DNA from 2 places in the Streptomyces sp. NPDC003011 genome. Region 1 is predicted to be linked to the other one. Evidence: riboswitches for the same ligand, from Rfam matches in the RefSeq annotation. Region 1 holds a riboswitch; the other holds the start of a gene.
What was found. Region 1 has a riboswitch for cobalamin ahead of ACWD0J_RS12405 (ribonucleoside-diphosphate reductase subunit alpha). Riboswitches for the same ligand answer to the same signal wherever they lie in the genome.

Region 1 (7,078 bases):
CATCCTGGTCTACCCGCTGATCTTCACCTTCCTGCCGCGCCTGTGGTCGGTCTCGCACAAGCACGGGTACGTGACGACCTCGGACTTCGTGCGCGGGCGCTTCGGCTCGAAGGGGCTGTCGCTGGCGGTGGCCGTCACCGGCATCCTGGCGACGATGCCGTACATCGCGCTCCAACTGGTCGGCATCCAGGCGGTGCTGGACGTGATGGGCGTCGGCGGCGGTGAGGACACCCACTGGTTCGTCAAGGACCTGCCGCTGCTGATCGCCTTCGGCGTGCTGGCGGCGTACACGTACTCGTCGGGGCTGCGGGCGCCCGCGCTGATCGCGTTCGTGAAGGACACGCTGATCTACCTCGTCATCGCGGTGGCGATCATCTACATCCCGATCAAGCTGGGCGGCTTCGACGACATCTTCGCCAAGGCGGGCGAGGCGTTCAGCCAGCCCAACCCGGCGACGGGCGCGCCGCGCGGTGCGCTGGTCCCGGCCGAGGCGGGCCAGTGGACGTACGCCACGCTGGCGCTGGGCTCCGCGCTGGCGCTCTTCATGTACCCGCACTCGATCACGGCGACGCTGTCCTCGCGCAGCCGTGAGGTGATCCGCCGCAACACCACGATCCTGCCGCTGTACTCGCTGATGCTGGGCCTGCTCGCCCTGCTGGGCTTCATGGCCATCGCGGCCGGGGTCAAGGTCTCCAACGGGCAGTTGGCGATCCCGCAGCTGTTCGAGGACATGTTCCCGGACTGGTTCGCGGGCGTGGCGTTCGCGGCGATCGGTATCGGCGCCCTCGTCCCCGCGGCCATCATGTCGATCGCGGCGGCGAACCTGTTCACCCGCAACATCTACAAGGACTTCATCAAGCCGGACGCCACGCCGGCGCAGGAGACCAAGGTCTCCAAGCTGGTCTCGCTGCTGGTGAAGGTGGGCGCGCTGGCCTTCGTCCTGACGATGGACAAGACGGTCGCGATCAACTTCCAGCTGCTCGGCGGCATCTGGATCCTGCAGACCTTCCCGGCCCTGGTCGGCGGCCTGTTCACCCGCTGGTTCCACCGCTGGGCCCTGCTCGGCGGCTGGGCGGTCGGCATGGTCTACGGCACGGCCGCCGCGTACGGCGTGGCCTCGCCGACGCAGAAGCACTTCGGCGGCTCGTCGAAGGAGATCCCCGGCATCGGTGAGATCGGCTACATCGGCCTGACGGCGTTCGTGCTGAACGTGGTGGTGACGGTGGTGCTGACCTTCGCACTGAGGGCGCTGAAGGCCCCGGACGGCATCGACGAGACCTCCCCGGCGGACTACACGGCCGACGCGGGCGACCCGGGCGTCCAGGTGGAGCTGCCGCCGGCGACGGCGGGGGCCGCACACTGAGCCGCCGTACGTGATGACGGGCCGTCGGAGAAATCCGGCGGCCCGTCGCCGTTCCCCTGATGCACACTGCCCCGCATGGACATGGTGATCCGGCGGGCGGACCCGCACGAGTACGAGCCCCTCGGCGAGCTCACCGCCCGGGCCTACCTCCAGGACGGGCTCCTCGACTTCGGGGAGGCCGACCCCTACCTCGGTGAGCTGAGGGACGTGGCCAAGCGGGCGGCCGCCGCGGACGTCCTGGTGGCCACCCGGGGCGGGCACCTCCTCGGCGGCGTCACCTTCGTCCCGTCCGGCGGCCCCATGGCCGACCTCGCCCGCGTTGGAGAGGCGGAGATACGGATGCTCGCCGTCGACCGGGCGGCCCGCGGACGCGGCGCCGGGGAGGCCCTCGTCCGTGCCTGCGTCGACCGGGCGCGGACCATGGACGGCTGCACGGGCATCGTCCTGTCGACCCAGCGCACCATGCGCGCCGCCCACCGCGTCTACGAACGCCTCGGCTTCGTCCGTACCCCGGCACGGGACTGGAACCCGGTCCCGGAGCTGGCCGACATCACCCTCCTCACCTACGAGTTGACGCTCTGAGACCGGCGCGACACAACATATGGGGGTTCTTCCCTCGCCCGGCACAAGATGTATGCTCGTGCTCGCTGTCGCCGCAGGGGAATCCGGTGTGAATCCGGAACTGTCCCGCAACGGTGTACATGCGTGCGTACGCACGCCTTGTCCAGTCCGAGGACCTGCCGACAGCGCGCCCGGCCGTACGGTCCGGGTGCCCTGACGTCCGGGCCTCGTGGAATGGGCCGGTGACGCGACGCCGCGTGCGCTCGTGCCGCCCCCTGCCCACCGCGAGGCCTCCGTGCCGAGCGAGGGAGAGCCCCACGTGACCATCGCGCCAGTCGATCCGGCCTCAGCGACCACCCCGGTGGCGCCCGACGGCCCGGGAACCGCGTTACTGCGGACCCTGGCCGAGCTGACCGCCGACCTCCCCGACGCCGACCCCGGACGGGTCGCCGCCGCCGCGCTGCGCGGCCGGTCCGCGCGGGCGGACGAGGCGGAGCTGCGCGAGCTGGCCACGGAGGCGGCGGCCGGCCTCATCTCCGAGGACCCCGCCTACTCGCGGCTGGCCGCCCGTCTGCTGACGATCGGCATCCGCGCCGAGGCGGCCTCGCAGGGCGTCACGGCCTTCACCGACTCCGTGGCCGTGGGGCACCGGGAAGGGCTCATCGCCGACCGCACGGCCGAGTTCGTACGGGTCCACGCCGCCCGGCTCGACGCGCTGATCGACCCGCACGCCGACGACCGCTTCGGCTACTTCGGCCTGCGCACCCTGCACAGCCGCTATCTCCTCCGGCACCCGACCACCCGCAAGGTCATCGAGACGCCCCAGCACTTCATGCTCCGGGTGGCGTCGGGCCTCGCCGAGGACGACACCGCCCGCGCGCTGGACGAAGTCGCCGCGCTCCACGCCCTCATGAGCCGCCTCGACTACCTCCCCTCCTCCCCCACCCTCTTCAACTCCGGCACCCGGCACCCCCAGATGTCGTCCTGCTACCTCCTCGACTCCCCGAAGGACGAGCTGGACTCCCTCTACGACCGCTACCACCAGGTGGCCCGGCTCTCGAAACACGCGGGCGGCATCGGCATCGCCTACTCCCGCGTCCGCGCCCGCGGTTCGCTGATCCGCGGCACCAACGGGCACTCCAACGGCATCGTCCCGTTCCTGAAGACCCTGGACGCCTCGGTCGCCGCCGTGAACCAGGGCGGCCGGCGCAAGGGCGCCGCGGCGGTCTACCTGGAGACCTGGCACGCCGACATCGAGGAGTTCCTGGAGCTGCGCGACAACACCGGCGAGGACGCCCGCCGTACGCACAACCTGAACCTCGCGCACTGGGTCCCGGACGAGTTCATGCGCCGGGTCGACGCCGACGCGCCGTGGTCGCTGTTCTCGCCGTCCGACGTGCCCGAGCTGGTCGACCTGTGGGGCGAGGAGTTCGACGCCGCCTACCGCGCCGCGGAGGAGGCGGGCCTCGCCCGCAAGACCCTCCCCGCCCGCGACCTGTACGGCCGCATGATGCGCACCCTCGCGCAGACCGGCAACGGCTGGATGACCTTCAAGGACGCCGCCAACCGCACCGCCAACCAGACGGCCGAGCCGGGTCACGTGGTCCACTCCTCGAACCTGTGCACGGAGATCCTGGAGGTCACGGACGACGGGGAGACGGCGGTCTGCAACCTGGGCTCGGTCAACCTCGGCGCCTTCGTCGACCGCGGGAGCGGGGACATCGACTGGGAGCGGCTGGACGCCACCGTCCGCACCGCCGTCACCTTCCTCGACCGGGTCGTCGACATCAACTACTACCCGACCGAGCAGGCGGGCCGCTCCAACGCCAGGTGGCGCCCGGTCGGCCTCGGCGTGATGGGCCTGCAGGACGTCTTCTTCCAGCTGCGCCTGCCCTTCGACGCGCCTGCGGCCAGGCGGCTGTCCACCCGGATCGCCGAGCGCGTCATGCTCGCCGCGTACGAGGCCTCCGCCGGCCTCGCCGAGCGCAACGGCCCGCTGCCGGCCTGGGAGAAGACCCGTACGGCCAGAGGGGTGCTGCACCCCGACCACTACGACACCGACCTGGCCTGGCCGGAGCGGTGGGCCGCCCTGCGGGCCCGGATCGCCGCCACCGGCCTGCGCAACTCCCTGCTGCTCGCCATCGCGCCCACCGCCACCATCGCGTCGATCGCGGGCGCGTACGAGTGCATCGAGCCGCAGGTGTCCAACCTGTTCAAACGGGAGACGCTGTCCGGCGAGTTCCTCCAGGTCAACTCGTACCTGGTGGACGATCTGAAGCGGCTCGGCGTCTGGGACGCGCGCACCCGCGAGGCCCTGCGCGAGGCGAACGGCTCGGTGCGGGCCTTCACCTGGATCCCCGAGGAGGTACGGGCGCTGTACCGCACGGCGTGGGAGATCCCGCAGCGCGGCCTGATCGACATGGCGGCGGCCCGGACGCCGTTCCTGGACCAGTCCCAGTCGCTGAACCTGTTCCTGGAGACGCCGACCATCGGCAAGCTCTCCTCGATGTACGCGTACGCCTGGAAGTCGGGGCTGAAGACGACGTACTACCTGCGCTCGCGCCCGGCGACCCGCATCGCCCGCGCCGCGCAGGCCACCGCCCCCGCGCGGGTGCCGGCCCCCGAAGAGGCCGTCGCCTGCTTCCTGGAGAACCCCGAGTCCTGCGAGGCCTGTCAGTGATGAGCTCCACCGTGAAGAACCTTCTCGACCCCGGCTTCGAACTCACCCTGCGCCCCATGCGCTACCCGGACTTCTACGAGCGCTACCGGGACGCCATCAAGAACACCTGGACCGTGGAGGAGGTCGATCTCCACTCGGACGTCACCGACCTCGCGAAACTGTCACCGGGCGAGCAGCACCTGATCGGCCGCCTGGTCGCGTTCTTCGCGACGGGCGACTCGATCGTCGCGAACAACCTGGTCCTCACCCTCTACAAGCACATCAACTCCCCCGAGGCACGCCTGTATCTCTCCAGGCAGCTCTTCGAGGAAGCGGTCCACGTCCAGTTCTATCTGACGCTCCTGGACACCTATCTGCCCGACCCCGAGGACAGGACGGCCGCCTTCGACGCGGTGGAGAACATCCCCTCCATCCGCGAGAAGGCCGCGTTCTGCTTCCGGTGGATCAACGAGGTCGAGAAGCTGGACCGGCTGGAGACGCGGGCCGACCGCCGCCGCTTCCTGCTCAACCTCATCTGCTTCGCCGCGTGCATCGAAGGCCTGTTCTTCTACGGCGCCTTCGCGTACGTCTACTGGTTCCGCAGCCGGGGCCTGCTGCACGGCCTCGCCACCGGCACCAACTGGGTGTTCCGCGACGAGACCATGCACATGAGCTTCGCCTTCGACGTGGTCGACACGGTCCGCAAGGAGGAGCCGGAGCTGTTCGACGACGAACTGCGCCGGCAGGTCACCGACATGCTGGGGGAGGCCGTCGAGGCCGAGCTGCAGTTCGCGCGCGACCTGTGCGGTGACGGCCTCCCGGGGATGAACACCGACTCCATGCGGCAGTACCTGGAGTGCGTCGCCGACCAGCGCCTGACGCGCCTCGGCTTCGCTCCGGTGTACGGCTCGGAGAACCCCTTCTCCTTCATGGAGCTCCAGGGGGTTCAGGAGCTGACCAACTTCTTCGAGCGGCGGCCGTCCGCGTACCAGGTCGCGGTGGAGGGCACCGTGGACCTGGACGAGGACTTCTGATCCCGGGAGTCCTCACGAGCCTTGTGGGCCTCCCTGATCTGACGGTCGACGCGCCTGTCGCGCATGATCCCGATCACCGACGGGAGGACCAGGAGGACGAGGAGTCCGAGGACGGCGAGCATTCCGGTCAGTCCTTGCATCTCTGCTGTAGTCATGACACCACTGTCGCTCCGGACGCTCCTGACCGACAGTGGCAGGACTGCCGTAGGACCTCGATTTACTGCCACTTCCGGTGCACACTGGCAGCATGCTCCAGAACGTGGCGGCCGTCGTCCTCGACGGCGTGAACCCTTTCGAACTCGGCGTCATCTGCGAGGTCTTCGGCACCGACCGCAGTGACGACGGCCTGCCCGTGTACGACTTCGCGGTCGCCTCGGCCGAGGGCCCCGCGCTCAGCTCGCGCGCGGGTTTCTCCCTGCGGATCGACCACGGGCTGGAACGCCTGGAGTCGGCCGACCTGATCGCCGTACCGGCCGGGGCCGACTACGGAAGCCGGACCTTCCCGCCGGAGATGCTGGAGGCCCTGCGGCGCGGTGTCGACCGCGGGGCCCGGGTGCTCAGCGTCTGCTCCGGCGTCTTCGTGCTCGCCGCGGCCGGACTGCTCGACGGCCGGCGCTGCACCGTGCACTGGCATCACGCGGACGAGCTGGCGCGGGCGTACCCCCGGCTGACCGTCGAGCCGGACGTGCTGTACGTCGACGAGGACCCGGTGATCACCTCGGCCGGCACCGCCGCCGGGATCGACGCCTGTCTGCACATCGTGCGCAAGGAGCAGGGGCCCGAGGTCGCCAACAAGATCGCCCGGCGGATGGTCGTCCCGCCGCACCGGGACGGCGGCCAGGCCCAGTACATCGAGCGGCCGCTGCCCCGGTCGCAGTGCGACACCGTCGGCGAGGTCCTCGTGTGGATGGAGCGGCACCTCGACGAGGAGGTCACCATCGAGCAGCTCGCCGAGCTCGCGCACATGTCACCGCGCACCTTCGCCCGTCGCTTCCAGCAGGAGACGGGCACGACTCCCTACCGCTGGATCCTGCGCCAGCGCGTGCTGCTGGCCCAGCGCCTGCTGGAGGTGACGGACGAGACGGTGGACGCGATCGCCGGCCGGGCGGGGTTCGGCAACGCGGCCGCGCTGCGCCACCAGTTCGTCCGGGCGGTGGGGACCACCCCGAACGCCTACCGGCGCACCTTCCGCGGGCCGGAAACCGTGCCGGAAGCGGCGGCCAGGGCCGGCACGGGCGCCGCCTGACCCGTCACCTGCGGCTTCTCACCTGCGGCTCCTCGCCTCCGGCTTCTCACCTCCGGCCCCGTCACCTGGGCACCGCTTTCAGCAGCAGCCGCTTGGGCCGCAGCGTGATCCCCACCCGGGTCGACTCGTCGGCCGCCGGCAGGCGTTCGAAGCGCCACCTCGGGATCACCGTCGCGAGGATGACGCCGAGTTCGGCCACCGAGAAGTGATCGGCC
Region 2 (7,078 bases), on a different contig from region 1:
GTCCCGCACGCCGGGCGTCAACCACGCGGGCAACGGGCCCAGTTCGCCGGGCACCTCGACGTCCGTGTGGTCCAGGCCGAGGGCGGTGCCCGGGTCGCCGACGTGCACGTTGGGGGTGAACCAGACCTTGTCCCCGGGTTTCAGGGTGCCGCGCGTGACGCGTTCCAGACGGCGTACGACGGTGTCGGCGGAGTGGGCCTCCGTGCCGAGGACGGGACCGACGACCGCGTGCGAGCCGTCGCCGGCGAGGCCGTAGGTGCCGGGGCGCAGGGCCGCCAGGTCGCGGGTGACGGCGATGCGGCCGGCCGCGGTGGCGTGCACGGTGAGCCTGGGTTCGGTGGGCAGCGGGCGGCCGGGCGGCGCCTTGAGGGCGGCGTCGCCGGCGAGACGGCCGGCGACGACCGCGGCGGCGCCGACGCCCAGCACGGCGGTGACGGCAGCGGCCGTCGCTCTGACAGTGCGCACGGCACCAGTGTCCTGGCGCACCGCGCCCGCGGCCAGCGGGAGGACGGCCCGGAGTGACACTTTCCGCGCGGATCTCACCGAAGCCCCCTCAGCCCCGCTGCCCGTACGTCCGCAGCCGCTCCCCTGCCTCCGTCACCTGTGCCTCGGTCAGCAGCGTCGGTGACAGTCCCGGCACCGAGGACGCCGTCAGCCACAGGCGGCACATCCACTCCAGCTGGGCGGTGCGGTCGTAGGCCTGGTCGAGGGTGGCGCCGTAGGTGAGGGTGCCGTGGTTCTGGAGGAGGCAGCCGGTGCGCCCGGCGAGGGCGTGGAGCACGTTCTCGGCCAACTCGCCGGTGCCGTAGGGGGCGTACGGGGCGACCCGGACGGTGCCGCCGAGCGCGCCGGCCATGTAGTGGATCGCCGGGAGCTCGGGGACGAGCGTGGAGACGGCCGTGGCGTGCACGGCGTGGGTGTGGACGACGGCGCGGGCGTCGGTGGTGCGGTGGACGGCCAGATGCATGGGCAGTTCGCTGGTGGGGACGAGCGTGCCGAGCACCTGCCGGCCGTTGAGGTCGACCCCGGTGACGTCCGTGGGCGTGAGCCGGTCGTAGGGCACGCCCGACGGTGTGACCAGCACGGTGTCCTCGACGCGCACCGAGACGTTGCCGGAGGTGCCGACGACCAGTCCGTCGGACACGGTGCGGCGGGCCGTCGCGACGAGCGCCTCCCAGGCGTGCGCCTCCTCGGGGCGCACGCTCCTCCCCCGCGGCTCCGGCACGTCCGGTGCGCCCGCTCGCGCGCCTCGTCCACCCCGCGGGTCCCGCTGCTCCTCGGCCATGCGGCGATCCTGCCAGGCCCGGCGCCGACTCGCCGCCGGGCGGAGGCACTTCGGGCCACTGGCGGAGGGCCACGGCCAAGTGGCGCCGCGTTCGCGCATGTGCCACGGGCTGAGCAGGACCCGGATGACCGGGTGGATCAAGGCGTTCAGCGACGAGGTGAAGCGGCACACCGGCCGCCGCCCGGTGACGGCGGCAGCCCGCCGGGTGACCAACATCTCTTCGACGGGTCTTTGAACCGGCTGAGGGAGTTCGCCGACGGCGGGTGGCCAAGGGGTGCCCGGGCCGCACGGGGCCCACGGAGCCGGCCGAAGCGCGGCGGTGCGAGAACCGCAGCATCCGGACACCGTGCGGCCCGCCTCAGTTCACCTTCCGTTCACTCAGGTTGCTTACGTTCGTCCGGCCAATGACCTCGAACGATTGCCTGGGTAAATGGAAAACTTCTCGCTGATCCTCGCGATTGTGGTAGTAACCGCACTCGCGTTCGATTTCACGAACGGTTTCCACGACACCGCCAACGCGATGGCCACGACCATCTCGACCGGCGCGCTCAAGCCCAAGGTCGCGGTGGCCATGTCCGCCGTGCTCAACCTTGTGGGCGCTTTCCTCTCCGTGGAGGTCGCCAACACGATCTCCAAGGGTCTCGTGGACGAGAGCGGCATCCGTCCCGAGGTCATCTTCGCCGCCCTGGTCGGCGCGATCCTCTGGAACCTGCTGACCTGGCTGGTCGGACTCCCCTCCAGCTCCTCGCACGCCCTGATGGGCGGCCTCATCGGCGCCACCGTCGCCTCCGCGGGCTTCGGCGGGGTGCACGGCGACGTGCTCGTCACCAAGGTGCTGATCCCGGCGATCGCGGCCCCGCTGGTGGCGGGCCTGGCCGCGATGCTCGCGACGCGCCTGTCGTACAAGCTCGGCAAGAAGGCCGACGGCAAGGCGGCGGAGAAGGGCTACCGGGCGGGCCAGATCGCCTCGGCGGGCCTGGTCTCGCTCGCCCACGGCACCAACGACGCGCAGAAGACGATGGGCATCATCACCCTGGCGCTGGTCGCCGGCGGCGCCGTCGCCCCCGACTCGGACCCGCCCACCTGGGTCATCCTCTCCGCGGGCATCGCCATCGCGCTCGGCACCTACCTCGGCGGCTGGCGCATCATCCGCACCATGGGCAAGGGCCTGACCGACCTCCAGCCGCAGCAGGGCTTCGCCGCCCAGACCAGCGCGGCCACGGTCATCCTGGCCTCCTCCCACCTCGGCTTCTCCCTCTCCACCACGCACTCCGTCTCCGGCGCGGTGATGGGCGCGGGCCTCGGCCGCAAGGGCGGCGTGGTCCGCTGGTCGACGGCGACCCGGATGTTCGTGGCGTGGGGCCTGACCCTGCCCGCCGCGGCCCTGGTCGGCGCGATCGCGGAGTACGTGACCGGCTTCGGCGCCTGGGGCACGGCGCTCGTGGCGGTCTTCCTCGTCGGCTCCAGCGCCGCGATCTGGAAGGTCTCCCGCCGCGAGGTCGTCGACCACACGAACGTCTGCGACACCGAGGAGCCGGCCGGAGTGGTGACCGCGGCGATGGCCGCGGTGACCCCGCCGCCGACGGGCACGGTGACCGAGGACCTGACGGCCACGATCCCGGCCCCGGCCGTCGCGGTCGCCGCCGACCCCGCGGCCCCGCCGGCCACGACCACCGTCTGAGCCCCGCCACCCCGGCACGAACCGGTACGAAGGAAGAAGCAGCATGAAGATCGACTGGGCGGCCCTCGGCTCCGTCTTCGGTGTCAGCCTCGTGGTCACCGTGGCCCTGGTGGGCCTGTTCACCCTCGCCGTCATGGGCCTGTCGCGACAGGAACGGGCCGCGCAGCAGGGCGGTTCGGCCGCCCTCGCGGTCACGGGCGCGTACGCCTGCTTCGCGGCCTGCACCGCGGCGGTCGCGTACGGGATCTACCTGATCGTGGCCTGACACGGGCACCTGGCCGCCGGGCGGGTCCGGAACTTCGGTTCCGGGCCCGCCCGGTCGGCGTTCCGGGACCGCCGCCCGGCCCCGCGGGCGCCCTTCGGGCCGGTCCCGCGGATGCCCTGGCCACGTCGGCGATGTGGGGTTCTCCACAGTCCCCCCGCGCAGGTCAACGGCAAGTTGACGGCTCTTCCAACCCCGTGGTGGACTGCCGGGGCCATGTACGGCGGCAGAAGAGGAAGCCGGTGCGAGTCCGGCGCGGTCCCGCCACTGTCACCGGGGCAGAAAGCCCCGGGAGCCAGGAACTCTCGTCGCCGGTCTCGTCGAACCAGGGCGTGGACACCCTGAGTGAGGACATATCGCCATGCTCGGCTGCCGTTCGAGGTTCAGTAGCGTCTCCCCGTCTGTGACAGCGGTCGGCTGACCCCATGCGTGCCGATCGCGTCTACGCGTACGGCGCCGCCGCCGGGCTCCTCGGTGACCTGCTCCTCGGTGATCCTCACCGCGGGCATCCGGTCGCCGTGTTCGGGCGGGCCGCGGGCGCCGTGGAACGGGTGCTGTGGCGGGACCACCGGGGGTGGGGCGCGCTGCACGCCGTGGTGTGCGCCGGTGGCGCCGTCGCGCTCGGGGCCGCCGCCGCCCGTGCCGTACGTCCCTCCCCCGCCGCTTCCCTCGCGCTGACCGGCGCCGTCACCTGGGCCGTCGTCGGGGGGACGTCGCTGGCCAGGGAGGCGCGGAGCATCGGGCGGGCGCTGGAGGCGGGGGACGTCGAGGCCGCGCGGGCCCGGCTGCCGCACCTGTGCGGGCGGGATCCGCAGTCCCTGGACGCCGACGGGATCGCGCGGGCGGTCGTGGAGTCTGTCGCCGAGAACACCTCCGACGCCGTGGTGGGGGCGCTCGTGTGGGGGGCCGTGGCCGGTGTGCCGGGGCTGGCCGGGTTCCGGGCCGTCAACACCCTCGACGCCATGGTCGGGCACAAGTCGCCCCGGTACCGGCGGTACGGGTGGGCCTGCGCACGGCTCGACGACGTCGCCGGGTGGCCCGGAGCGCGGCTGACCGCCGTCCTCGCGGCGCTGGCCGGCCCGGATCCGCGCGGTGCCGTGCGCGCCTGGCGGGCGGACGCGGCGAACCATCCGAGCCCCAACGCCGGGCCCGTGGAGGCCTCGTTCGCGGGGGCGCTCGGCGTGCGGCTGGGCGGGACGCTGTCGTACGGCGGCCGGGTCGAGCACCGGCCGGTGCTGAACGCGCGGGGGCGGGCCGTGGTGACCGAGGACGTCGAACGGGCCGTACGGCTCTCGCGCCGCGTGGGCCTGCTCGCGCTCGGGCTCACGGTCGCCGCACGCCGCGTGGTGAAGGGGCGTGCCTCGTGAACGGTGGTCTCCTGGTCGCCGGTACCACCTCCGACGCCGGCAAGAGTGTCGTCACCGCCGGGATCTGCCGGTGGCTGGTGCGCCAAGGGGTCAAGGTCGCGCCCTTCAAGGCGCAGAACATGTCCCTCAACTCGTTCGTCACCCGGGAGGGCGCCGAGATCGGGCGGGCGCAGGCCATGCAGGCGCAGGCCTGCCGGGTCGAGCCGACCGCGCTGATGAATCCCGTGCTGCTCAAGCCGGGCGGCGAGCAGAGCAGCCAGGTGGTGCTCATGGGCAAGCCCGTGGGCGAGATGAGTGCGCGCGGCTATCACGGCGGGCGCCAGCAGCGGCTCCTCGGGACCGTGCTGGAGTGTCTGGCCGCGTTGCGGGGCACGTATGACGCGGTGATCTGTGAGGGGGCCGGCAGTCCCGCCGAGATCAATCTGCGGCGGACGGACATCGTCAACATGGGGATCGCGCGCAACGCGCGGCTGCCGGTGCTGGTGGTGGGCGACATCGACCGTGGCGGGGTCTTCGCCTCCTTCTTCGGCACCGTGGCCCTGCTGTCCCCCGAAGACCAGGAACTCGTCGCCGGGTTCCTCGTCAACAAGTTCCGCGGGGACGTCTCGCTGCTGGAACCCGGGCTGGACATGCTGCACGGGCTCACCGGGCGGCACACCTACGGCGTCCTGCCCTTCCGGCACGGGCTCGGGATCGACGAGGAGGACGGGCTGCGGGTCTCCCTGCGCGGGACGGTCCGGGAGTCGAACGTCGCGCCGCCCGTCGGCGAGGACGTGCTGCGGGTCGCCGTCTGCGCGGTCCCGCTGATGTCCAACTTCACGGACGTGGACGCGCTGGCCGCCGAGCCGGGCGTCGTCGTGCGGTTCGTGGACCGGCCGGAGGAACTGGCCGACGCCGACCTCGTGGTGATCCCGGGGACCCGCGGGACCGTCCGGGCGCTGGAGTGGCTGCGGGAGCGGGGACTCGCAAAGGCGCTGCGGCGCAGGGCCGCCGAGGGGCGGCCGATCCTCGGGCTCTGCGGCGGTTTCCAGGTGCTCGGCGAGCACATCGAGGACGACGTCGAGAGCCGGCGCGGACACGTCGGCGGACTCGGCGTCCTGCCCGTCCGGGTCCGGTTCGCCCGCGAGAAGACCCTCACCCGGCCGGTCGGCGAGGCCCTCGGCGAACACGTCGAGGGGTACGAGATCCACCACGGGATCGCCGAGGTGACGGGCGGGGAGCCCTTCCTGGACGGCTGCCGGGTCGGGCAGACCTGGGGCACGCACTGGCACGGCTCGCTGGAGTCGGACGGTTTCCGGCGGGCGTTCCTGCGCGAGGTGGCGGCCGCCGCGGGCCGCCGTTTCGTGCCGGCCGCCGACACCTCGTTCGCCGCGCTGCGCGAGGAGCAGCTCGACCGGCTCGGCGACCTGATCGAACAGCACGCGGACACCGACGCGCTGTGGCGGCTCATCGAGTCCGGCGCGCCGCAAGGACTGCCTTTCATCCCACCGGGAGCGCCCGCATGAGCACAGTGTTGTTGTTGTCCACCGCCGACACGGACCTGCTGGCGGCCCGGGCCGCTTCCGGCGCCTCGTACCGGATCGGCAACCCGACCCGCGTCGACGTCACGGAGGAACTTCCGGGGCTGGTCGACGGCGCGGACATCGCCGTCGTACGGCTGCTCGGCGGCAAGCGGGCCTGGGAGGACGGGCTCGCCGCGCTGCGGGCCTCGGGCATCCCCACCGTCCTCCTCGGCGGGGAGACCGTGCCCGACGCGGAGCTGATGGCCGAGTCGTCGGTGCCCGCCGGCGTCGTGGCGGAGGCGCTCAGGTACCTCGTCGAGGGCGGCCCCGCCAACCTCACCGAGCTGGCGCGCTTCCTGTCCGACACCGTGCTGCTGACCGGTGAGGGGTTCGACGAGCCGCACAAGATGCCCGAGTACGGCGTCCACGGGGACCGCGCGCTCCAGGACGGCCGTCCGACCGTGGGCGTGCTCTTCTACCGCGCCCACCACCTCAGCGGCAACACCGCCTTCGTGGACACGCTGTGCGACGCGATCGAGGCGCGGGGCGCCAACGCCCTGCCCGTCTACTGCGGTTCGCTGCGCGGTGCCGACCCTGGGCTGTACGAGATCCTCGGCGAGGCCGACACCCTCATCGCCACCGTCCTCGCCTCCGGCGGCACACACGCCTCGCAGGCCTCGGCCGGCGGCGACGAGGAGGCCTGGGACATCGGGGCCCTCGCCGATCTCGACGTCCCCGTGCTCCAGGGCCTGTGCCTGACGTCCTCCAGGAAGGCCTGGGAGGAGTCCGACGCCGCCCTGTCCCCCATGGACGCGGCGATGCAGGTGGCGATCCCGGAGTTCGACGGGCGGCTGATCACCGTGCCGTTCTCCTTCAAGGAGCAGGGCCCGGACGAGGTCCCGGTGTACGTCGCCGACCCTGAGCGGGCCGCGCGGGTCGCCGGGATCGCCGTGCGGCACGCCCGGTTGCGGCACAAGCCGA

Region 2: it holds a riboswitch for cobalamin, as region 1 does, so the genes downstream of both, ACWD0J_RS19370 (cobalamin biosynthesis protein) here and ACWD0J_RS12405 (ribonucleoside-diphosphate reductase subunit alpha) in region 1, are expected to answer to the same signal.

What each region holds. Positions count from the first base shown of each region.
Region 1 covers NZ_JBSFTY010000018.1:78,665-85,742, forward strand. The annotation lists gene mctP (monocarboxylate uptake permease MctP) at 1-1,363, shown strand, start outside; gene ACWD0J_RS12400 (GNAT family N-acetyltransferase) at 1,439-1,945, shown strand; cobalamin riboswitch at 1,998-2,122, shown strand; gene ACWD0J_RS12405 (ribonucleoside-diphosphate reductase subunit alpha) at 2,244-4,604, shown strand; gene ACWD0J_RS12410 (ribonucleotide-diphosphate reductase subunit beta) at 4,604-5,617, shown strand; gene ACWD0J_RS12415 (hypothetical protein) at 5,530-5,772, opposite strand; gene ACWD0J_RS12420 (GlxA family transcriptional regulator) at 5,865-6,863, shown strand; gene ACWD0J_RS12425 (bifunctional albaflavenone monooxygenase/terpene synthase) at 6,925-7,078, opposite strand, start outside.
Region 2 covers NZ_JBSFTY010000035.1:45,140-52,217, reverse strand. The annotation lists gene ACWD0J_RS19390 (alpha/beta hydrolase family protein) at 1-465, opposite strand, end outside; gene ACWD0J_RS19385 (class II aldolase/adducin family protein) at 554-1,285, opposite strand; gene ACWD0J_RS19380 (anion permease) at 1,716-2,966, shown strand; gene ACWD0J_RS19375 (hypothetical protein) at 3,010-3,231, shown strand; cobalamin riboswitch at 3,413-3,552, shown strand; gene ACWD0J_RS19370 (cobalamin biosynthesis protein) at 3,654-4,595, shown strand; gene ACWD0J_RS19365 (cobyric acid synthase) at 4,592-6,100, shown strand; gene cobN (cobaltochelatase subunit CobN) at 6,097-7,078, shown strand, end outside.